DNA from 2 places in the Mammaliicoccus vitulinus genome. Region 1 is predicted to be linked to the other one. Evidence: a T-box and tRNA genes for the amino acid it is inferred to sense, from the RefSeq annotation. Region 1 holds a T-box; the other holds one or more tRNA genes.
What was found. The T-box of region 1 lies ahead of PYW35_RS05605 (valine--tRNA ligase). A T-box ahead of a tRNA ligase gene usually reads a tRNA of that ligase, here a tRNA-Val.
Positions count from the first base shown of each region.

Region 2: it has a tRNA-Val gene. The T-box ahead of PYW35_RS05605 (valine--tRNA ligase) is inferred to sense a tRNA for this amino acid. The anticodon was not compared.

Region 1 is NZ_CP118974.1:1,102,844-1,114,973, reverse strand. It holds gene PYW35_RS05610 (bifunctional folylpolyglutamate synthase/dihydrofolate synthase) at 1-442, opposite strand, end outside; gene PYW35_RS05605 (valine--tRNA ligase) at 451-3,081, opposite strand; T-box leader at 3,125-3,337, opposite strand; gene PYW35_RS05600 (AbrB family transcriptional regulator) at 3,386-4,456, opposite strand; gene hemL (glutamate-1-semialdehyde 2,1-aminomutase) at 4,513-5,802, opposite strand; gene hemB (porphobilinogen synthase) at 5,804-6,787, opposite strand; gene PYW35_RS05585 (uroporphyrinogen-III synthase) at 6,784-7,467, opposite strand; gene hemC (hydroxymethylbilane synthase) at 7,483-8,406, opposite strand; gene PYW35_RS05575 (cytochrome C assembly family protein) at 8,425-9,258, opposite strand; gene hemA (glutamyl-tRNA reductase) at 9,279-10,616, opposite strand; gene yihA (ribosome biogenesis GTP-binding protein YihA/YsxC) at 10,691-11,278, opposite strand; gene clpX (ATP-dependent Clp protease ATP-binding subunit ClpX) at 11,456-12,130, opposite strand, start outside.
Region 2 is NZ_CP118974.1:894,961-907,090, reverse strand. It holds gene PYW35_RS04600 (LacI family DNA-binding transcriptional regulator) at 1-136, shown strand, start outside; gene PYW35_RS04595 (hypothetical protein) at 197-412, shown strand; tRNA gene PYW35_RS04590 (tRNA-Leu) at 458-542, opposite strand; gene PYW35_RS04585 (DMT family transporter) at 828-1,331, opposite strand; gene PYW35_RS04580 (DMT family transporter) at 1,343-1,771, opposite strand; gene PYW35_RS04575 (ArsR/SmtB family transcription factor) at 1,859-2,173, opposite strand; tRNA gene PYW35_RS04570 (tRNA-Cys) at 2,568-2,642, opposite strand; tRNA gene PYW35_RS04565 (tRNA-Gln) at 2,649-2,720, opposite strand; tRNA gene PYW35_RS04560 (tRNA-His) at 2,737-2,809, opposite strand; tRNA gene PYW35_RS04555 (tRNA-Trp) at 2,812-2,885, opposite strand; tRNA gene PYW35_RS04550 (tRNA-Tyr) at 2,899-2,982, opposite strand; tRNA gene PYW35_RS04545 (tRNA-Thr) at 2,990-3,065, opposite strand; tRNA gene PYW35_RS04540 (tRNA-Phe) at 3,080-3,152, opposite strand; tRNA gene PYW35_RS04535 (tRNA-Asp) at 3,172-3,247, opposite strand; tRNA gene PYW35_RS04530 (tRNA-Met) at 3,262-3,335, opposite strand; tRNA gene PYW35_RS04525 (tRNA-Ser) at 3,364-3,456, opposite strand; tRNA gene PYW35_RS04520 (tRNA-Ile) at 3,469-3,542, opposite strand; tRNA gene PYW35_RS04515 (tRNA-Met) at 3,579-3,652, opposite strand; tRNA gene PYW35_RS04510 (tRNA-Ala) at 3,673-3,748, opposite strand; tRNA gene PYW35_RS04505 (tRNA-Pro) at 3,773-3,846, opposite strand; tRNA gene PYW35_RS04500 (tRNA-Arg) at 3,865-3,938, opposite strand; tRNA gene PYW35_RS04495 (tRNA-Leu) at 3,948-4,036, opposite strand; tRNA gene PYW35_RS04490 (tRNA-Gly) at 4,043-4,117, opposite strand; tRNA gene PYW35_RS04485 (tRNA-Leu) at 4,151-4,232, opposite strand; tRNA gene PYW35_RS04480 (tRNA-Lys) at 4,236-4,311, opposite strand; tRNA gene PYW35_RS04475 (tRNA-Thr) at 4,321-4,396, opposite strand; tRNA gene PYW35_RS04470 (tRNA-Val) at 4,403-4,478, opposite strand; rRNA gene rrf (5S ribosomal RNA) at 4,506-4,620, opposite strand; rRNA gene PYW35_RS04460 (23S ribosomal RNA) at 4,709-7,635, opposite strand; tRNA gene PYW35_RS04455 (tRNA-Ala) at 7,814-7,889, opposite strand; tRNA gene PYW35_RS04450 (tRNA-Ile) at 7,912-7,988, opposite strand; rRNA gene PYW35_RS04445 (16S ribosomal RNA) at 8,083-9,638, opposite strand; gene PYW35_RS04440 (YgzB family protein) at 10,129-10,569, shown strand; gene perR (peroxide-responsive transcriptional repressor PerR) at 10,595-11,047, opposite strand; gene PYW35_RS04430 (phosphoglycerate dehydrogenase) at 11,126-12,079, opposite strand; gene bcp (thioredoxin-dependent thiol peroxidase) at 12,085-12,130, opposite strand, start outside.

The DNA.
Region 1 (12,130 bases):
CTAAGCCCGCTTCAACAATCACAAAATCAACTGGGTGTATTGTACCAAAGTAAACAAACATCATAAGTGTGATAATTTCAAATTCAGTAGCAGGACCTAAATCTGTTTCAGCTTCAAGCCTTTCAGATATAGGTTTCACTATTTGAACTAAGTCCACTAAGTCATCATTAGTTATCGGCACGCCGTTAATACTGATTCTTTCATTGAAAGTAACAATATACGGTGATGTAAATGTGCCGACTTCATAATTATTTGCTACTAAGGCATCTCTTAAATAACTAACAGTTGAACCTTTACCATTTGTACCAACTACGTGCACGCCGTGTATCTTTTCTTCTGGGTGGTCTAAATTACTTAGCATCCATTTCATTCTTTTAACGCCTGGTTTAATGCCGAATTTAGTACGTTCGTGTATCCAATGTAAACTATCTAAATAATTCATAAGCCTTCCTAGCCTTTCAATTGTTCAATTCTAGCTAAAACACCGTCGTATTTTTCTTGATAATTAACTTTTTTATCTTTCTCTTCGTTAATAATCTTTTCAGGTGCATTAGCAACGAATTTCTCATTGCTCAATTTTTTATTAACACGATCTAATTCTTTTTGCCATTTTTCAAGTTCTTGTTCTAATCGTTCTATTTCTTTATCCATATCGATTAAACCTTCTAGCGGTAACACAACTGTTGCACCAAATACAACTTCCGTCATTGCTTTTTCAGGGATTTCTATAGAAGTGTCGATGATCAACTCACTTGGATTACAGAAACGCATTAAATAATCTTTGTTATCTATAAGTTGTGCTTTCACTTTTTCGTCTTTTGCTTCGATATGAATCGGTACTTCTTTAGACATTGGTGTATTTACTTCACGTCTAGCTTGTCTAACTGACTTAATAATTTCAACTAATAGTTGCATTGAAACTTTACTGTTTTCGTTAGACAATTCTGGCTTAACTTCTGGCCATGAAGCTTGAATGATTGTTTCACCTTGATGAGGTAAAGCTTGCCAAATATGTTCTGTTACAAATGGCATTAATGGGTGTAACATTCTCATTGTTTGATCTAATGTATAAGCTAATACTGAACGCGTCATTTGCTTCTTAGCTTCGTCTTCACCGCTCATAGGTATTTTACTCATTTCAATATACCAATCACAGAATTCATCCCAAATAAAGTTATATAGCACGCGGCCAACTTCACCAAATTCATATTTATCACTTAAGTCTGTTACATTCGCTATCGTTTCATTTAAACGTGTTAAAATCCATTCATCAGCAACAGATTTTTCTCCTGATAAATCAATATCTTCAAATTTAAATGACTCGCCGATATTCATGATACTAAATCTAGAAGCATTCCAAATCTTATTGATAAAGTTCCATACAGCTTCAACTTTTTCTGTTGAATAACGTAAGTCATGTCCTGGTGATGAACCAGTAGCTAAGAAATATCTCAAGCTATCCGCACCATACTCTTCGATAACATCCATTGGGTCAACACCATTACCTAGTGATTTACTCATTTTACGGCCATCTTCAGCTCTAACTAAACCGTGTAATAACACATCGTTAAATGGTTTTTGTCCAGTAAATTCTAGTCCTTGGAATATCATTCTTGATACCCAAAAGAAAATAATGTCATAACCTGTCACTAATGAATTAGTTGGATAATAACGTTTAAAGTCTTCGTTGTTTTCATCTGGCCATCCTAATGTAGAAAACGGCCATAATGCAGAACTAAACCAAGTATCTAGTACGTCTTCATCTTGAGTCCAATTTTCAATATCTGAAGGTGGTTCTTCTCCTACGTAAGTTTCACCCGTTTCATTATGATACCATGCTGGTATTTGATGTCCCCACCATAGTTGGCGAGAAATAGTCCAGTCACGAATGTTTTCCATCCATCTATTAAATGTACCTTCAAAACGATCTGGAACAAAATTAATGCGTCCATCAGTCTCTTGATTATCTAAAGCTTGTTTTGCTAATGGTTCCATTTTCACAAACCATTGTGTAGATAAATACGGCTCAACTACAGCACCACTGCGCTCAGAATGACCAACTGAATGCTCATGGTCTTCTATTTTAATCAATTCACCAGTAGCTTTTAAATCTTCTACTAATTGTTTACGACATTCAAAACGATCTAAACCATTATATTTACCAGCAAGTTCATTCATTGTGCCGTCTTCATTCATAACATTAATTTTTTCAAGTTGGTGTCTTTCACCGATTTCAAAGTCATTAGGGTCATGAGCAGGTGTTACTTTCATTGCCCCACTACCAAATTCAATATCAACATATTCATCGCCGATAATAGGAAGTTCACGACCAATTATAGGTAAAATAACAGATTTACCGATTAAGTGTTTGTAACGATCGTCGTTAGGATTAACAACAATTGCTGTATCTCCTAGCATCGTTTCAGGACGTGTCGTCGCAATTTCGATCGCACCTTCTCCTTCTTTAAAAGGATACTTAATATGATAAAAATGTCCTGCTATATCTTCATGGATTACTTCTATATCAGAAATAGCTGTTTTTGTTTGTGGATCCCAGTTGATAATTCTTTCACCGCGATAGATAAGACCTTTATTATACATATCAACAAACACTTTTTTAACTGCTTGTGATAGTCCTTCATCTAAAGTGAAACGTTCACGACTATAGTCTAATCCTAAACCTAATTTAGCCCACTGTGCACGAATAAAATCTGCATATTCTTCTTTCCATGACCAAGCTTGTTCAAGAAATTTTTCTCTACCTAAGTCATGTCTCGTTAAGCCTTGTTCTCTTAATTTTCCTTCTACTTTAGCTTGCGTTGCAATACCAGCATGGTCCATACCAGGTAAATACAATGTGTCGTACCCTTGCATTCTCTTCATTCTAGTTAAAATATCTTGTAAAGTTGTATCCCAAGCATGACCTAAATGTAGCTTACCCGTTACATTTGGCGGTGGAATGACAATAGTGTATGTCTCTTTGTCTTTATTTTCACTTGGTTTAAAATAATCTTTATCTAGCCAATGTTGATAACGGCCTTCTTCAACCTCTTTTGGGTTATATTTAGGTTCCATTTCCATTAATAATCACTCCTCTTTAAAATATAAAAAACCCGTCCTATAAATATAGGACGGGTTAAACCGTGGTACCACCTAAATTCAATATAATTTCTTATATTGCACTTTAACGATTATCGCTCGCACACGCATTAACCTACTTAGTTTCAATTAACGTTCAAATTAAGGCTACCTTCAATCATCATTAATATGCATTCACACCGACCATGCACTCTCTATTAATAATTAATGATTTACTCTTCCTTGTTAAATATTTAATTACTTTAATAATATAAGCACTTTCTATATAAGTCAATATTGATTCATCTTAATTCCTGTATTTCTTAGATCGAGATGTTAAGAAAATCTTTATTAACGGTGCAACAAATAACAATATAAAGAATATCCTAAATATATGATAACTTGAAATCATTGCAACATCTCCCCCGGTTTCAAGGGCAACAACTATAATTTGTGCCATGCCACCAGGTGCAGCACTTAAAAACAAATCATTAATATTTTCATCCATAAAAAGATCAAATATAAATACAAGTAAAAATGCGCCAATAATTAATGACACATTTTGAAATGCTATTGCAAACACTGTCTTTTTAGTTAGATTATTGATTAAATCAGATATTTGAACACCTATTCTTATCCCAAATAACACTTGAGCAATAACAATTAATGGATAATCTAAAGCAAAAACTTGCTCGGTATATAAATTCCAAATAAGAAGCACAAAAATAGGTGCCAGTAAATGTGGAACAGGAAATTTTATTTTGTAAAATATTAAAAAGAGAATCGCTATTCCTATTATTAAAGTGATATATCCTGTTAAATCTAACACTGTAAATATTGAAGGTGCTGAGTCCGCATGTCTTAAGCTATCGCCATGACTACCAAATATTGAAGAAATAATTGGAACAAGTATTACAACAAACATAATTCGCGATGTTTGTGTAAGTGTAACGATAAGTAAGTCTGCTTTTTTGTTCTCTTCAGCCATAACGACCATTTGACTTAAAGCACCTGGAATGGCACTTAACAATGCTGTTTCAAATGTTACATTGGCTATTTTTTTAAAGACGATTGATATAATTAAAGCGAGTAATAAAATCAATACTGTCATTAATACAATTTGTAGCCATTCATCTTTCACATCATGAAGTACATCACGTGTGAAAGTCGAGCCCATTTGAACACCAAGAATGAGCAATCCTATATTACCTAGCCAATTTGGCCATTTAATCGAGCGTTTCATTAGTTTTATAACGATAATACTCGCGAATATTGGACCAAACAACCAAGGTAAAATCATATGAATACTTTGGAGTAAATAACCCAGTATTATAGCTAACAAACTTACGATTATAATGTTCCACTTATTACTATTCATGAATTAACACCTCATGTGAAATTATAATATTTTAAAAATATAAATTGAGGCGTCTTTTATGATTTTGTAATTCTACCAAGCGCAGTATCAAACGCTTGAATTGTTTTTTCTATATCTTCTTTAGTATGAGCAGTAGATAAGAAAGTCCCTTCGAATTGAGATGGTGGCAAGAATACGCCTTCTTGAGCCATTTCTCTATACATGTTGCTAAATAATTCTAAATCTGATGCATTAGCTTCATCAAAGTTTGTTACTGGCCCTTCATTTAAGAAGTATCCAATCATTGAGCCAGCACGATTTACCGTTATTGGCACTTCATGTTTAGCAAAAACTTCTTTAAGACCATTTTCAAGTAAATCTCCTAATTCATTGAAATAACGATAGCTATCTTCTGTTAATTCATTTAATGTTGCATAACCGCTCGTCATAGCTAATGGATTCCCTGACAATGTACCAGCTTGATAAACATTTCCTACTGGTGCTATTTCTTCCATGATATCTCTTCTACCACCAAATGCACCAACTGGTAATCCACCACCAATTACTTTACCTAAACAAGTTAAGTCTGGTGTAACGCCATAATAACCTTGTGCACAGTTATACCCCACTCTAAATCCAGTCATAACTTCATCAAATATTAAGACTGAGCCATATTCTTTTGTAATTTCACGTAGTCCTTCTAAAAATCCTTCTACTGGCGGTACTACACCCATATTACCTGCAACAGGTTCAACGATAACCCCTGCAATATCATCACCGAAGTGTTCGAATGCAACTTTTACTGCATCAATATCATTATAAGGAACTGTTATAGTATTTTTAGCAGTTCCTTCAGGTACTCCTGGAGAGTCAGGTAAACCTAAAGTTGCTACACCTGAACCTGCTTTAATAAGTAATGAGTCACTATGTCCGTGATAGCAACCTTCAAATTTCAAAATTTTATTTCGACCAGTAAAACCTCTTGAAAGACGTAAAGCTGCTAATGTTGCTTCCGTACCTGAAGAAACCATTCTCACCATTTCAATTGATGGTACACGGTCAATTACAAGTTGAGCCATTTTATTTTCAAGTTCTGTTGAAGCGCCAAATGAAGATCCTTTATCTACCGCTTCATGTAATGCAGCTTTAACTTTTTCATGTGTATGACCTAAAATTAAAGGACCCCAACTTAATACATAATCTATATATTCATTACCATCTACATCATAAATTTTTGATCCTTTACCATGATCCATAAAGATTGGTGGCGTATCTACTGATTTAAATGCACGAACCGGACTATTGACGCCACCTGGCATTAAATCTACTGCTTCTTTATATGCATCTATCGATTGTTCATATCTCATATTAATATTCTCCTCCATCTAGATATTTACATATATCTTTTGCGAAATAAGTTATAATCATGTCTGCTCCAGCACGTTTCATTGAGATCATTTGTTCCATAACGATTTTCTCTTCATCAATCCAACCGTTTAATGCAGCAGCTTTTGTCATGCTGTATTCACCACTTACGTTGTATGCCACAATAGGCAAGTCAGAACGATTACGTACATCTCTTATAATATCTAAATAACTTAAAGCTGGCTTAACAATCATCATGTCACAACCTTCTTTAATGTCACTTTCTAGTTCTCTAAATGCTTCTAAACGGTTGCTTGGATCCATTTGGTATGTTTTGCGGTCACCGAATGAAGGCGCGCCATCAGCTGCTTCTCTAAATGGACCGTAAAAGCTAGATGCATATTTGATACCGTAGCTCATAATAGGGATGTTTATAAATCCAGCTTGATCTAATCCTTCTCTAATCTCAGCTACAAATCCGTCCATCATATTACTTGGCGCAATGATATCCGCTCCTGCTTTAGCTTGTGAAACTGCAGTTTTAACAAGTAATTCTAATGATTTATCATTATCTACATCGTTTGTTTCTTCATCTATAACACCGCAATGTCCGTGATCAGTGTATTCACAAAGACACGTATCTGCTACAACTAATAAATCTGGGAATTTACTTTTAGATAGTCGAGTTGCTTTTTGAATAATGCCATCATCAATAAATGCACCTGTACCACATGCATCTTTCTCATTAGGTATACCAAAGAACATAACACCTCTAACACCTAAATCATAAGCTTCTTTCAGTTCTTCTTCTAAAAGATTTAAACTTAATTGATATATACCAGGCATTGATGTGATTTCATTCTTAATGTTGTCTTCTTCGATTACGAATATTGGATAAATTAAATCAGATTTATGGACATATGTTTCTTTCACCATATTTCTCATTACCTGTGATGATCTAAGTCTTCTATGTCTATCAAATTTCATAATTCTACCTCTTTCAAAATTGTATTTATCATACCTTCCAAAGTGTATTCTGATGCTATTTTAGAAGGTTGATGATATGTATTTAATTTTCGTTGTGTAATTTCTCCAATTGCATAAACTGTTACTGCATCGTTGATTTCTTTATGTTTGTCAAAATAACTTGATACTGCTGATGAACTTGAAAAAGTAACGTGCGTCACTTCATTATTTTTAATAAGTTCGTGAACTTTATTAACATTTTCAGTATTTGTCACAGGTTCGTAGATGTGCAACCTTTGTACTTGATTACTCCATTCAGATAATTGCGTCGTTAGTTTATCTCTCGCAAGTTTGCTGCATGGAATCAATACAGATTGATTGTATAGTTTATCTTTAAATTCATCTATTAAACCTTCTTGCGTGAATGATTCAGGCATTGTATCAACAGTAATATTCAGCTTCTCAGCCATCTTTTTAGTTTTAGATCCAATGACTGCAATATGATTCACACGAATACTCGCTAAATACGGTTCGAAAATTTTAATAGCATTAACAGACGTAAAAATAAGCCAATCATAGTGGGGTTTTAAACAAGACTGGTCAAATTGGATAGGAACAATATCTATAAATGGATAATGTCGAATCTCTACATCTTCGCGTTGAACAGTTCTTGTACTTGTAACCACTATAATCGGCTTCATTTTAACGACTCCTTATTATGCTTCTTCATTTAATTTCTTAATAATTTCATATGCACCTTGAGCTTTTAATTCTTCAGACACTTGTTTACCGATTTCTACTGGATCGGTACCTACTTTCGTACATTCATATCTTTCTTTACCATCAGGTGACATTATCAATCCAGTAAATGAAATTTCATTTCCTTCTTTAGTTGCATAGCCTGCAATAGGAACTTTACAACTTCCATCCATTTCACTTAAAAACGTTCTTTCACATGTAACACATGTTTCTACTGTATCATCGTGAACGGATTTCAGAATATCTAATAATTCTTTGTCATCTCTTCTACATTCAATACCTAATGCACCTTGACCAATAGCTGGAACCATCGTATCTTCTTTTAAATATTCAGTAACGATGTCTTCACTCCAACCCATTCGTTTTAATCCTGCAGCGGCAAGGATAATCGCATCAAAATCTTCTGTTTCTAATTTTTTCAAACGTGTATCAATGTTACCTCTAATCCATTTAATTTCTAAATGAGGGTATTTAGCTAATATTTGTGCACCACGTCTTAAAGAACTTGTGCCTACTATACTACCTGGCTTTAGATCTGCAAGTTTTACGTGATTATTAGCGATATAAGCATCAAAAGGATTTTCGCGTTCAGGTACACATCCAAGTGTGAGCTGTTCAGGCAATTCACTAGGAACATCTTTTAGCGAATGAATCGCAAAATCAATTTCGCGATCAAATAATGCTTGTTGGATTTCTTTTACGAATAAACCTTTACCACCAACTTTAGACAATTGAACATCAATTATTTTATCACCTTTAGTTACAATTTCTTTGATTTCAATATCTAATTCTGGATATGTTTCTTTTAATTTATCTATAAATTGCTGACTTTGCGTCATTGCTAATTTACTTTTTCTAGAACCTACAATAATTTTACGCATAATTTCCTCCATCATTGTTTAGTTAAACCATTGATGAAATCCTGAAAATTTTGAGACCACCAAATAATTTATCATACACACTAAAAATATCATAATATTCGCTATGACTAATGTTTTAGTATTAACAGATTTTCTCACTCTTAAAAATAAATAAACACCGTATAATAACAAGACTATTAATGATCCTATCACTTTCATATCTATCCAAATCTCACTACCAATTATAATTAAGCCCCATTGAATGCCTAATATTAAACTGATGAGCAGTACTAAAAATCCTACTAAAGAGAATCTAAAAACATTTTGTTCTAATTGTTCAATACTACCCATTCTAAAGAACTTTTGGTTAAACTTTTTCTCTTTTAAGTTCTTTCTTTGAAGTAAATACAATATTGCATGTGATGTACTTAATGCAAAAAGAACGTAACTTAAAATTGCTAAAGATATATGTATTAATAGCAATTCATTCATAATATTAGAAGCAGTATTTTCTGTATCATATTGCTCAGGTCTAAATGTATGAATAACTAAGAATACAAATCCAATTAGATTAATAATAAATACTGTTAAATCTGTTGATTTAAAATAGTTTATAACTAATGAAACTGTAATAATCATCCATGTATAAAAATAAAAACCTTCAAATATAGTCAAGATTGGGAATTGTTTTGTTGTCACAATATACATGCACAAAAAGATTGTTTGAAAAATCCAAACAATCCCTAGTGCGTAGTACCCAAACGTTCTTACTTTAGAATTTTTTTGAATAAAGTCATAGAAATAGCACCCTAAACATATCATGTAAATGACTAATACAATTTCATGCAAACGTACCGCAATTATATCTTGCATAGCATCACCATATATTTAAATTAAGATTCAACTGTGCTTGTAGACAATTGACCTCTCTTTATTTCTTTCTTAGTTTCATTAATTTGCTCTACTTCATTTGTGATATTAAAGATTTCTTGGAATAATTCTAATTTTTCTTTTGATTTTTTATCCGTTGATAATTCTTTAGCTTGTGTAATCGGGTCTTTTAATAGTTGATTAACGATACTCTTCATATGTTTAGATATAACTTTTCTTTCTCTTTCAGTCATATCAGGAAGCTTTCTTTCTACACTTTCCATAGTATCTTGTTGTATATGTGACGCTTTATCTCTAAGCGCTGTAATAATAGGTACAACACCTAACATGTTTACCCATTCTTCATGTTTATCTATTTCTTTTGCAATGAGTAATTCAATTTCACGAGCTGCTTGTTCACGTTCTGCTAGGTTTGCGTCTACTAGACCGTTCAAATCATCTACATCATAGTTAAACATTAAATCTAGATCATTTACTGCAGGGTCAATATCTCTAGGCACAGCAATATCAATTAATACAAGTGGCTTGTTTCTTCTAAAACGTTCTACATCTTGCATCATTTCTTTAGTTAAGACATAATGTTCTGCACTTGTAGAACTAATAACAATATCAGCTTCCATCAATGAACATTGTAATTCATTGATGCCTTTAGCTACGCCTTTATACTGCATTGCTAATGCTTCTGCTTTAGCAACAGTACGATTGATTACCGTAATGTCATTTACGCCACTACCGTTAAGGTTTGCAACTGCTAATTCTGCCATCTCACCAGCACCAATGATCAGTGCTTTCTTATTGTCTAATTTACCTAGCACTTTTTTAGATAACTCTACTGCAGCATAAGAAACCGACACAGCATTAGATGCAATATCTGTTTCATGATGACCACGCTTAGCTAGCGTAATTGCTTGTTTGAATAATCGATTAAACATTGTACCTGTTGTAACTTCAGTTTGTGCAATTTGAAACGCATCTTTCATTTGTCCTAATATTTGTGTTTCACCTAGGACCATTGAATCCAAACCTGATGTCACTCTAAACAAATGTTCCACTGCATCATTCTCAGTTAACACATTTGTATAAGCTTTAATTGTGTCTAATGATTGATCAAACCAGTCAGCTAAAAATGACTGAATATAATATTTACCTGTGTGCATTTGATCTACAACAGCATATACTTCAGTTCTATTACATGTTGATAAGATTACACATTCTAATATTGATTTTTTATTACTTAGAGCTACGAGCGCGTTCTCTATTTCTTGATCATTAAACGCTAATTTTTCACGCATCGCAACGTCTGCAGTCTTATAGTTTACACTTACTACAACAACATGCACTTCTAACGCCCCCATTAATTTATGTCCAATGCCTAAATTATAACATTTCTAATCTAGGAATGTGAGGATTTTGTTTAAATATATTGTGACAATAACGCCCAAATATTGTCTGTCTTTTCTTTTTTAACAGATGAATAACTTATTAACTTATCCTCAGAATCAACTTCCATAGTTTGTCGTATAATTTTTAAATGTTTTTGAACTTTGCCCTTAGGTATTTTATCTTCTTTAGTTGCGATAATGATTGTAGGAATTTCAAAATGTTTTAAGTAATTATACATCAATACATCATCTTGTGTTGGTTTATGTCTAATGTCTACTAGCTGAATTACACATTTCAATTCGTCTCTAGTCGTTAAATATTGTTCTATCATTTTACCAAATTGTTCTCTTTGTTTTTTACTTACTTTTGCATAACCATAGCCTGGCACATCTACAAAAATAAGTTGTTCATCTACGTTAAAGAAGTTCAATGTTTGCGTCTTCCCTGGTTTAGATGAAGTTCTTGCTACTTTTTTTCTTGAGATTAGTGTATTAATGAACGTTGATTTACCAACATTAGAACGTCCACTAAGCGCTATCTCAGGTAAACCAGTTTCAGGATATTGCTTTGGATCAACTGCGCTTATTATAATATCTACGTTATTCGGATTAATTTTCATTGTTTTCTCCTACAAGTTTGTTTCTTTTATTATATCTTATATTGCTTATATTTTAAACAAAGCAAACGGAGCGAAACAGAAATCTAATGTTGAAATAAGATTTCATTGTACCACCCATTATAAATGATTGAGGCTGAGACAAATAATTTGTCCCAGCCTCTTATAGATCATTTATAGTTATGCTGATGTCTTTTCATCATTTATTAAGTTACCTTCACTATCAAATAAATTAGGTAATTTATTATCTCTAATTGTATTTTCTGTGATGACAACTTTGCTAACATCGCTACTTGATGGAATATCAAACATGATATCAATTAAAGCTTCTTCAATAATAGAACGCAATCCACGCGCGCCTGTTTTACGTTCTATAGCTAATTCGCTTATCGCTGTTAGTGCTTCTTCATCGAATTGTAATTCAACATCATCTAATTCAAGCATTTTAGTATATTGTTTTACTAATGCGTTTTTAGGTTGAGTTAAAATGTTTTTCAATGCATCAACATCTAACGTTTCTAAATTAGCTACAATTGGAATTCTACCGATAAATTCAGGGATTAAACCATAAGACTGTAAATCTTCCGGTCTGATTTGTGATAACAATGATTCTTCATCGCTAATTTCTTCACCTGAACTACTGAAACCAATTATTTTTTCACCTAATCTACGTTTGATAACTTCATCAATACCATCAAACGCACCACCAAGAATAAATAGAATATTAGTTGTATCTATTTGAATAAACTCTTGGTTAGGATGTTTTCTGCCACCTTGTGGCGGTACACTTGCTGTAGTACCTTCTAATATTTTAAGCAATGCTTGTTGAACACCTTCACCGGAAACATCTCTTGT
Region 2 (12,130 bases), 210 kb from region 1:
CTTAACAACAATAGAAATACCTCTTATAAACATAGGAAAAAGTCTATTCAATCAACTTTATGACAAATCTGTAAGCAATCAATTATTTGAAACACGTTTAATAGCAAGACAATCAGTAAAAAATATTAATATTTGACATGAAATGCATTTCATAGATTATCCTTTACTCAATCACATATCTTAGGGGGTAATTTAAATGAATATACAAAAAGTTGGCATTGATGGGTGTAACATTACTTCAGAAATATATGTAGAAATTCTTCAACACACAAGCAATATTGACATTGTAGCATGCGCAGATGAAAGCTTATCTAAAGCAATTAAGATGAAAGCTAAATACGATATACCACAAGTAATGACAAGAAATAAAATGTACAAAGATCAAAGAATTGATTATATTATAAAACTTTAAAATAAAAAAACCTTAAACAAAATTGTTTAAGGTTTTTTATATAAGTACCGGTGGTCGGGTTCGAACCGACACGTCCTCAACGGACACGGGATTTTGAGTCCCGCGTGTCTGCCAATTCCACCACACCGGCATAAAACGCTACTACTAGCGACTATGTAAGCATAAAAGTCTAAATAATCACATAGGATTACTCGAATTCCTGACCAAAACGCGTATCCTCATTATAATATGTAGCGTATTTAACGTCAATACTTTTCTGCTACAAACCGCATTAAATTCGTGTTTATAGCAATTTTACACAAAAGATTTTATAAGAAAAAGGACAGAAATTCAATTTTAACAATGAATTTCTGTCCTTTTTAAGTTTCTAGGATATTTATGTCCCAAACTCTCGAATTAGATAATATTTTTATAGCTAAATGTTTTCAATATTAGATGCCATTTCTTTATTATATATTGCCTTTTTTTCATTATTAGAGCGCATGTTACCTTTATAAATAAAATACAATGCTACACCCATAAATAAAAGTGCAAAAAATCTTTTTATATCAAAAGAAATAATTAAACTATCAAACCACCCAAAGTGATCTATTATAATACCTATCGTTAATTGTCCGATTATCGCAGAAATATTCGTTGCTACTACTCCAATTCTTGTAACTGCTATTACAGAAAGCAGCAGATACAACGTACCTAAAAATGCGGCACTTAATTGCCATTTAGGTGCATGTAGTATACCTAAAACATTCCCTTGTCCGAAGAAAATAATGATGATCGATAGAAATGCTAAACCTGTTAAAAACGTTAAAAATGTTGTCTCTAAAGTCCCTGCTTTACGACTTAAAGTGCCGTTAACTGATGATTGCGCACTTAATGTAATCCCTGCTACTAAAGTAAGTAGAACCATTATAACACTCATTATATTCCCTCCTAATATATTAATATAAGTGCAATCACCATTGCGATAACTGCAAATATTTTTTCTTTGTTTACTCTCGTTCTTTCAATTCCAAGCCAACCAAAATGTTCAACAACCATACTCATGATTAATTGACCAATTATAACAGCAGTCATTGTTATGCCAACGCCCACAAATGGAACACTGACAACGATTACTGTAAGATAAATAACGCCTAGTATACCACCGAGTAGAGACCATTTAGGCGCTTTAGGAACAAACGACATTTCTCCTTTACCAAAAAATAGTACTAGAATACCTAAAATTAAAGTACCCATAAGAAAATTGTAAAAACTCGTTTCTAGTTGACCTATGTTCTCACCCAATTTTCCGTATATAGCACTTTCAAAACTAAGCACTGAGCCAGCTAATATAGCTATAATATAAATAAAAACTTTCATGCAAATCCTCCTATTTAAATAATTATATATTTGAATATCTAAATATCACGATATAAGACAGAAAATAATAAACAGAAATTTAAAAGTTCAAATTTCTGTTTCAATAGCTCTAGCTAAAGCTTTAATCGTCTCTTCGTTTCTTCTATAGTATGTCCATTGTCCATAACGAACAGACTCTAATAGCCCAGCATTCTGTAGAATAGTTAAATATTGAGAAATAGTAGACTGAGAAGCATTTGCTTTTTCCTGTATATCACCTACACACACTCCGCCTTTAAGACTCACCCCTTTTGGTAAATGTGCTCCTTGTTTTGGAAAATTCACTTCAGGATCTTTTAACCATTTCAAAATATTCAACCGTGTTTCGTTTGATAATGCTTTAAACATATTTATATATTCCATAAGCCCTATTATATCGTCTTTTCTCGATATGTCAATGATATGCTTTTAAACACTGTTTATAATATCAAATTAAAAAGGCGATACGACTCATTTTGTCGTATCGCCTTTTATCTATATTAAGTTTATTTATTGTACATAACAGATTATATTATTAAAGATTGCTCAAAAATTACTTATATAAATAAAAAAATCTTCCCAATGGAAGAAATAATGGAGCGGAAGATAGGACTTACACCTATATCTCATTCCGGGAAGGAATGTATTCTGAAAGTTAAAATACTCCCGCATATTAATATTTAATTATGAAAATGGAGCGGAAGATAGGATTTACACCTATATCTCATTCCGGGAAGGAATGTATTCTAAGAGTTGAAATACTCCCGCAAATTATTAATGGAGGCGGCAACCGGATTTGAACCGGTGAATAGAGGTTTTGCAGACCTCTGCCTTACCACTTGGCTATGCCGCCTGACTACTGGGCTAGCTGGATTCGAACCAGCGGGTGACGGAGTCAAAGTCCGTTGCCTTACCGCTTGGCTATAGCCCATTAATAAAAAATTAAGGGCGGCTGATGGGAATCGAACCCACGAGTGTCGGAACCACAATCCGATGCGTTAACCACTTCGCCACAACCGCCATGGCAGGGGCAGTAGGAATCGAACCCACATCAAAGGTTTTGGAGACCTCTATTCTACCTTTGAACTATGCCCCTATTAAAATAATGATGGTGGAGGGGGGCAGATTCGAACTGCCGAACCCGAAGGAGCGGATTTACAGTCCGCCGCGTTTAGCCACTTCGCTACCCCTCCCGATAGATGGTGCCGGCCAGAGGACTTGAACCCCCAACCTACTGATTACAAGTCAGTTGCTCTACCAATTGAGCTAGGCCGGCATAATGTTAAAAGATGGCTCAGGACGGAATCGAACCGCCGACACAAGGATTTTCAGTCCTTTGCTCTACCGACTGAGCTACTGAGCCATACATTAATTTTTAAAAATGGCGGTCCCGACGGGAATCGAACCCGCGATCTCCTGCGTGACAGGCAGGCATGTTAACCGCTACACCACGGGACCTAAAAAAATAATAATTGCGGGAGGTGGATTTGAACCACCGACCTTCGGGTTATGAGCCCGACGAGCTACCGAACTGCTCCATCCCGCGATAATATAAAGTTATTTGACAAATATAATGGCGGAGGAAGAGGGATTCGAACCCCCGCGAGCCGTTAAGCCCCTGTCGGTTTTCAAGACCGATCCCTTCAGCCGAACTTGGGTATTCCTCCAATATATAAGTATGGACCTTGCAGGACTCGAACCTGCGACCCAACGGTTATGAGCCGTTTGCTCTGACCAACTGAGCTAAAGGTCCAAAATTTAAAATATGTATCATATTCAAAATTTTAAATGGCGGCAGAGGGGATCGAACCCCCGACCTCACGGGTATGAACCGTACGCTCTAGCCAGCTGAGCTACGCCGCCGTAATAATATTAATTTTAAATGGTGGAGACTAGCGGGATCGAACCGCTGACCTCCTGCGTGCAAAGCAGGCGCTCTCCCATCTGAGCTAAGCCCCCATTTAACATGAAACTTTTAAAGAGTCGGGAAGACAGGATTCGAACCTGCGACCCCTTGGTCCCAAACCAAGTGCTCTACCAAGCTGAGCTACTTCCCGTAACCAAAATGGTCATTACGCGCCCGAGAGGAGTCGAACCCCTAGCCTCTTGATCCGTAGTCAAACGCTCTATCCAATTGAGCTACGGGCGCATATTAATATGGTGCCGAGGACCGGAATCGAACCGGTACGGTAATCACTTACCGCAGGATTTTAAGTCCTGTGCGTCTGCCAGTTCCGCCACCCCGGCAAATAATGGAGCAGAAGACGGGATTCGAACCCGCGACCCCGACCTTGGCAAGGTCGTATTCTACCGCTGAACTACTTCTGCAAAATTAAATGCTGTAAATCATATTAATAATAATGCGGGTGAAGGGAGTCGAACCCCCACGCCTTGCGGCGCTAGATCCTAAGTCTAGTGCGTCTGCCAGTTCCGCCACACCCGCTAATGGTGAGCCATAGAGGATTCGAACCTCTGACCCTCTGATTAAAAGTCAGATGCTCTACCAACTGAGCTAATGGCTCTAAAAAACATGGTGCCGGCCAGAGGACTTGAACCCCCAACCTACTGATTACAAGTCAGTTGCTCTACCAGTTGAGCTAGGCCGGCTTTAAATGGTGGAGAATGACGGGTTCGAACCGCCGACCCTCTGCTTGTAAGGCAGATGCTCTCCCAGCTGAGCTAATTCTCCATTTAAAATATGTATTTTTTATTATTTGCCCGGCAACGTCCTACTCTCGCGGAACGTAAGCCCAACTACCATCGGCGCTAAAGAGCTTAACTTCTGTGTTCGGCATGGGAACAGGTGTGACCTCTTTGCTATCGTCACCAGACAAATAGTAAAAACTATATTAGAATGTATTGCACATTCAAAACTAGATAGTAAGCAGATTTTACGGCTAAAAAACCGATTTAAAAATTTTGATTAAGTCTTCGATCGATTAGTATTCGTCAGCTACACACATTACTGCGCTTACACCCCGAACCTATTAACCTCATCATCTTTGAGGGATCTTATAACCGAAGTTGGGAAATCTCATCTTGAGGGGGGCTTCATGCTTAGATGCTTTCAGCACTTATCCCGTCCATACATAGCTACCCAGCTATGCCGCTGGCGCGACAACTGGTACACCAGAGGTATGTCCATCCCGGTCCTCTCGTACTAAGGACAGCTCCTCTCAAATTTCCTACGCCCACGACGGATAGGGACCGAACTGTCTCACGACGTTCTGAACCCAGCTCGCGTACCGCTTTAATGGGCGAACAGCCCAACCCTTGGGACCGACTACAGCCCCAGGATGCGATGAGCCGACATCGAGGTGCCAAACCTCCCCGTCGATGTGAACTCTTGGGGGAGATAAGCCTGTTATCCCCGGGGTAGCTTTTATCCGTTGAGCGATGGCCCTTCCATGCGGAACCACCGGATCACTAAGTCCGTCTTTCGACCCTGCTCGACTTGTAAGTCTCGCAGTCAAGCTCCCTTGTGCCTTTACACTCTGCGAATGATTTCCAACCATTCTGAGGGAACCTTTGAGCGCCTCCGTTACTCTTTAGGAGGCGACCGCCCCAGTCAAACTGCCCGCCTGACACTGTCTCCCACCATGATCAAATGGTGCGGGTTAGAAAGTCAACACAGCCAGGGTAGTATCCCACAAGCGCCTCCACGTAAGCTAGCGCTCACGCTTCTAAGGCTCCTACCTATCCTGTACAAGCTGTGCCAAATTTCAATATCAGGCTACAGTAAAGCTCCACGGGGTCTTTCCGTCCTGTCGCGGGTAACCTGCATCTTCACAGGTACTATGATTTCACCGAGTCTCTCGTTGAGACAGTGCCCAAATCGTTACGCCTTTCGTGCGGGTCGGAACTTACCCGACAAGGAATTTCGCTACCTTAGGACCGTTATAGTTACGGCCGCCGTTTACTGGGGCTTCGATTCGTAGCTTCGCAGAAGCTAACCACTCCTCTTAACCTTCCAGCACCGGGCAGGCGTCAGCCCCTATACATCACCTTACGGTTTAGCAGAGACCTGTGTTTTTGATAAACAGTCGCTTGGGCCTATTCACTGCGGCTCTTCAAGGCTTGCACCCTAAAAAGCACCCCTTCTCCCGAAGTTACGGGGTCATTTTGCCGAGTTCCTTAACGAGAGTTCGCTCGCTCACCTTAGAATTCTCATCTTGACTACCTGTGTCGGTTTGCGGTACGGGCACCTATTTTCTAACTAGAGGCTTTTCTTGGCAGTGTGAAATCAACGACTCGCCGGATACATGATCCAGCTCCCCATCACAACTCAACCTTACGAGTGCCGGATTTGCCTAACACTCAGTCTTGTTGCTTGGACGTGCACTCCAACAGCACGCTTCGCCTATCCTACTGCGTCCCCCCATCGTTCAAACAATCATAGGTGGTACAGGAATATCTACCTGTTATCCATCGCCTACGCCTATCGGCCTCGGCTTAGGTCCCGACTAACCCAGAGCGGACGAGCCTTCCTCTGGAAACCTTAGTCAATCGGTGGATGGGATTCTCACCCATCTTTCGCTACTCACACCGGCATTCTCACTTCTAAACATTCCACATGTCCTTACGATCATGCTTCGACACGTTTAGAACGCTCTCCTACCACTATCCTTACGGATAATCCACAGCTTCGGTAATATGTTTAGCCCCGGTACATTTTCGGCGCAGTGTCACTCGACTAGTGAGCTATTACGCACTCTTTAAATGATGGCTGCTTCTGAGCCAACATCCTAGTTGTCTGGGCAACGCCACATCCTTTTCCACTTAACATATATTTTGGGACCTTAGCTGGTGGTCTGGGCTGTTTCCCTTTCGACTATGGACCTTATCACCCATAGTCTAACTCCCAAGTTGAATTATTTGGCATTCGGAGTTTGTCTGAATTCGGTAACCCTAGAGGGGCCCCTCGTCCAAACAGTGCTCTACCTCCAATAATCACCACTTGAGGCTAGCCCTAAAGCTATTTCGGAGAGAACCAGCTATCTCCAAGTTCGATTGGAATTTCTCCGCTACCCACACCTCATCCGCTCACTTTTCAACGTAAGTCGGTTCGGTCCTCCATTCAGTGTTACCTGAACTTCAACCTGGACATGGGTAGATCACTTGGTTTCGGGTCTACGACCAGATACTCATTCGCCCTATTCAGACTCGCTTTCGCTACGGCTCCACATTTACTGCTTAACCTTGCATCAAATCGTAACTCGCCGGTTCATTCTACAAAAGGCACGCCATCACCCATTAACGGGCTCTGACTATTTGTAAGCACACGGTTTCAGGTTCTATTTCACTCCCCTTCCGGGGTGCTTTTCACCTTTCCCTCACGGTACTGGTTCACTATCGGTCACTAGAGAGTATTTAGCCTTGGGAGATGGTCCTCCCAGATTCCGACGGAATTTCACGTGTTCCGCCGTACTCAGGATCCACTCAGGAGAGAAATAACTTTCGACTACAGGACTTTTACCTTCTATGGTTGGCTTTTCCAAAGCCATTCGTCTAATTATTTCCTTTGTAACTCCGTGTTGAGTGTCCTACAACCCCAACAGGCAAGCCTGTTGGTTTGGGCTATTCCCGTTTCGCTCGCCGCTACTCAGGGAATCGAGTTTTCTTTCTCTTCCTCCGGGTACTAAGATGTTTCAGTTCTCCGGGTGTGCCTTCTCACATACTATGTATTCATATGTGGATAACATGACATAACTCATGCTGGGTTTCCCCATTCGGAAATCTCTGGATCAAAGCGTACTTACAGCTCCCCAAAGCATATCGTCGTTAGTAACGTCCTTCTTCGGCTTCTAGTGCCAAGGCATCCACCGTGCGCCCTTAATAACTTAATCTAATATTTTCTTATACATAAATGTTTAAGAAAATAACTGTTATTAATCTGTGATGTCGTCTAAAAAGACGACGCGCGATTATTAAGCTTGTTGAATTTCGTTAGAAATTCACTCGGTTTTTTGCTTGGTAAAATCTATTTACTTACTTATCTAGTTTTCAATGTGCAATAAAAAATTATGGTGGAGACTAGCGGGATCGAACCGCTGACCTCCTGCGTGCAAAGCAGGCGCTCTCCCATCTGAGCTAAGCCCCCTAATTGGGTAATTAAATTTTAATGGTGGGCCTAAATGGACTCGAACCATCGACCTCACGCTTATCAGGCGTGCGCTCTAACCAGCTGAGCTATAGGCCCATTCTTAAATTGAATGTTAAGTAAACATTCAAAACTGAATACAATATGTCCACGCTAATCCCATGACCTAATGGTCATTCCGTAATATCCTTAGAAAGGAGGTGATCCAGCCGCACCTTCCGATACGGCTACCTTGTTACGACTTCACCCCAATCATCTGTCCCACCTTCGACGGCTAGCTCCTAATAAAAGGTTACTCCACCGGCTTCGGGTGTTACAAACTCTCGTGGTGTGACGGGCGGTGTGTACAAGACCCGGGAACGTATTCACCGTAGCATGCTGATCTACGATTACTAGCGATTCCAGCTTCATGTAGTCGAGTTGCAGACTACAATCCGAACTGAGAATAATTTTATGGGATTTGCTTGACCTCGCGGTTTCGCTGCCCTTTGTATTATCCATTGTAGCACGTGTGTAGCCCAAATCATAAGGGGCATGATGATTTGACGTCATCCCCACCTTCCTCCGGTTTGTCACCGGCAGTCAACCTAGAGTGCCCAACTTAATGATGGCAACTAAGCTTAAGGGTTGCGCTCGTTGCGGGACTTAACCCAACATCTCACGACACGAGCTGACGACAACCATGCACCACCTGTCACTTTGTCCCCCGAAGGGGAAGACTCTATCTCTAGAGCGATCAAAGGATGTCAAGATTTGGTAAGGTTCTTCGCGTTGCTTCGAATTAAACCACATGCTCCACCGCTTGTGCGGGTCCCCGTCAATTCCTTTGAGTTTCAACCTTGCGGTCGTACTCCCCAGGCGGAGTGCTTAATGCGTTAGCTGCAGCACTAAGGGGCGGAAACCCCCTAACACTTAGCACTCATCGTTTACGGCGTGGACTACCAGGGTATCTAATCCTGTTTGATCCCCACGCTTTCGCACATCAGCGTCAGTTACAGACCAGAGAGCCGCCTTCGCCACTGGTGTTCCTCCATATCTCTGCGCATTTCACCGCTACACATGGAATTCCACTCTCCTCTTCTGCACTCAAGTTCCCCAGTTTCCAATGACCTTCCACGGTTGAGCCGTGGACTTTCACATCAGACTTAAGAAACCGCCTACGCGCGCTTTACGCCCAATAATTCCGGATAACGCTTGCCACCTACGTATTACCGCGGCTGCTGGCACGTAGTTAGCCGTGGCTTTCTGGTTAGGTACCGTCAAGACTTGTTCAGTTACTAACAAATTTGTTCTTCCCTAACAACAGAGTTTTACGATCCTAAGACCTTCATCACTCACGCGGCGTTGCTCCGTCAGGCTTTCGCCCATTGCGGAAGATTCCCTACTGCTGCCTCCCGTAGGAGTCTGGACCGTGTCTCAGTTCCAGTGTGGCCGATCACCCTCTCAGGTCGGCTACGTATCGTCGCCTTGGTAAGCCATTACCTTACCAACTAGCTAATACGGCGCGGGTCCATCTATAAGTGACAGCCGAAGCCGTCTTTCACTATTGAACCATGCGGTTCAAAATATTATCAGGTATTAGCCCCGGTTTCCCGGAGTTATCCCAGTCTTATAGGTAGGTTACCCACGTGTTACTCACCCGTCCGCCGCTAACATCAGAGAAGCAAGCTTCTCATCTGTTCGCTCGACTTGCATGTATTAGGCACGCCGCCAGCGTTCATCCTGAGCCAGGATCAAACTCTCCATAATAGAAGTAAGCTTGATTAGCTCATCTTTGATTGGTTGAGCCAATCACTCTTTGAAGTACTTTCAGTACTCAATTATCGGAATTAAACGTTGACATATTGTCATTCAGTTTTCAATGTTCATTTTAACCGCTACAAGAATCAATTATACCAGTTATTAAATATCAATGCAAGTATTATTTTTAAAAAATAATATTTTGTTTTTTTTTGGAAGTGACTAATCTTTTCAAGCTGTCATTTCTGAATCAATCAACTTGCATAATTTATATTACATTGTTATTTGGTTAATTTCAAGCGTCAAATTTACACTTTGTTAACCTTTTTAACAATCAATTTATTTTGTTTCGTCTGTCTGTTTTGACGACTTTTATAATATATCAAGATATAACGGCTACGTCAACGATTTCTACACACAAATTCGTGTATTTTTTCGCTTTATAAGGTACTATATATTTTAATAGAAATTATGCTATACTTTATCAGTATTAAATAGTATGGAGGGAATAGAATTGAAGCTATTTCGTAAGAAACCTACTAGTAAAATTAACAGAATAAGATCTTTTGCATTAGGATTAATCTTTTTAGGGATGATTGTAATGTATGTAGGTGTATTCTTCTTTTACTATTTCAAAAGCCAAATTGTATTTAGTATTTTCTTAGTTCTGGGGATGTTGGCTCTTGGTTTATCTTTTGTGGTGTATTTTTGGATAGGTATGTTAAGCTCTCGTACAATACAAGTTCAATGTCCAAACTGTGATCATTATACAAAAATGTTGGGACGCGCAGATATATGTGCGAATTGTAACCAACCTCTTACTTTGGACAAGAACCTAGAAGGCAAGACATTTAACCAAGATTATAATAACAAACGTAAATCTAAGAAGTTAGAAGAACAGGAAATTGCAGATACTAATGAAGAAAAGAAAAAAAGCTAAAGGTAAATTACCTTTAGCTTTTTCTTTATTTATTCTTACTTTGACATTCTGGACAAACACCATATATTTCCATTCTGTGGTGAGTAACTGAAAAACTCGTAACGTGTTGAGCTAATTGTTCAACCTCATCTAATCTCGGGTAATGAAAATCAGATATCTTACCACATTGATCACAAATGATATGATAATGATTATGCGTTTCAAAATCAAAACGGCTTGAAGCATCACCATACGTTAATTCTTTAACAAGCCCAGTCTCTTTAAAAACTTTTAAGTTATTATAAACTGTAGCAACACTCATATTTGGAAATTGTGGTGAAAGTGACTGATAAATTTCATCAGCAGTAGGATGACTATCTGTTTCAATTAAATATTGAAGAATCGATTGACGCTGTGGTGTAATTCTAACACCTGTACTTCGTAAAGTACCAATTGCATCGTCTAACATGTGTTCAACATTCTCAACATTTTGTTGCATCCTTACACCCACCTTCTAATTTATAATGATTATTATTTATAATATATCCCTTTTATTAGCAATTTGTCAAACAATTAATCAGTATCCTGCTTTTGAATTAACTTCATTAAATAATGATTTTAAATTCCCATTAATTATTTGATTTAAATTTTCAACAAGTATGTCAGTGCTTCTCTTTAAGTTATTTCCATCATTTCCAGAAATATGAGCCGTTATAAACACGTTATCCATATCATATAATTTAGAAGTGGCTGGTAAAGGTTCTTCTTCAAACACATCAATAGAAGCATATCTGATTTCTTTATTAATCAATGCTTCTACTAGTACCGCTTCTTTTACAACGGTTCCTCTTCCTACATTAATAAAGTGGGCGTCTGCTTTCATATGTTCAAAGTCTGCTTTTTGTAACAAATGAATTGTATCTTCAGTTTCTGGTAATACATTCACTATGAAGTCTGCTTTATTAAAAACTTGACGTCTTTCTTCTATAGAATATACTTCATCAAATCCTGAAACGTCATGACCAGTTGTATTTATACCGATTACCTTCATATTAAATGCTTTTGCTACTTCTGCAGTTCTTTCTGGAATTTTTCCTGTTCCAAGAAATAATATTGTTTTGTCATTGATTGAATCAGGGCTTAACTTATGATTAAACGCCCTTTTCTTCTGTGATTCATATGTTTCTTTAAATAACTTGATATCATTTAAGATATAAGCGAATATGAATTCTGCTATTTGTATAGCATGTACGCCTTTTGCATTCGTTAATTTAATATTTCTTTTATTAATGTAATCTAAAGGTAATTGATTTACCCCTGTTGCGAACCAAGCGATTAGTTTAAGCTGTTTACACTTATCTAAAAATGTTTCATCTACTTCACTATGATAGCTAACTAATACATCAGCGTCTTTAAGTACTTCTTCATCTGCCAAGTTAGGATGCTTATAAAATGTGAACTCTATATTAGGAAATGTTTCTTTTAGTCTTTCTTCTTGATCTTTTAACCTCATTAAAGTTACGACCTTCATCTATATCATCCCTTTATAATGTTTTTCAACTCTTCTATTTGTGTTTTGACT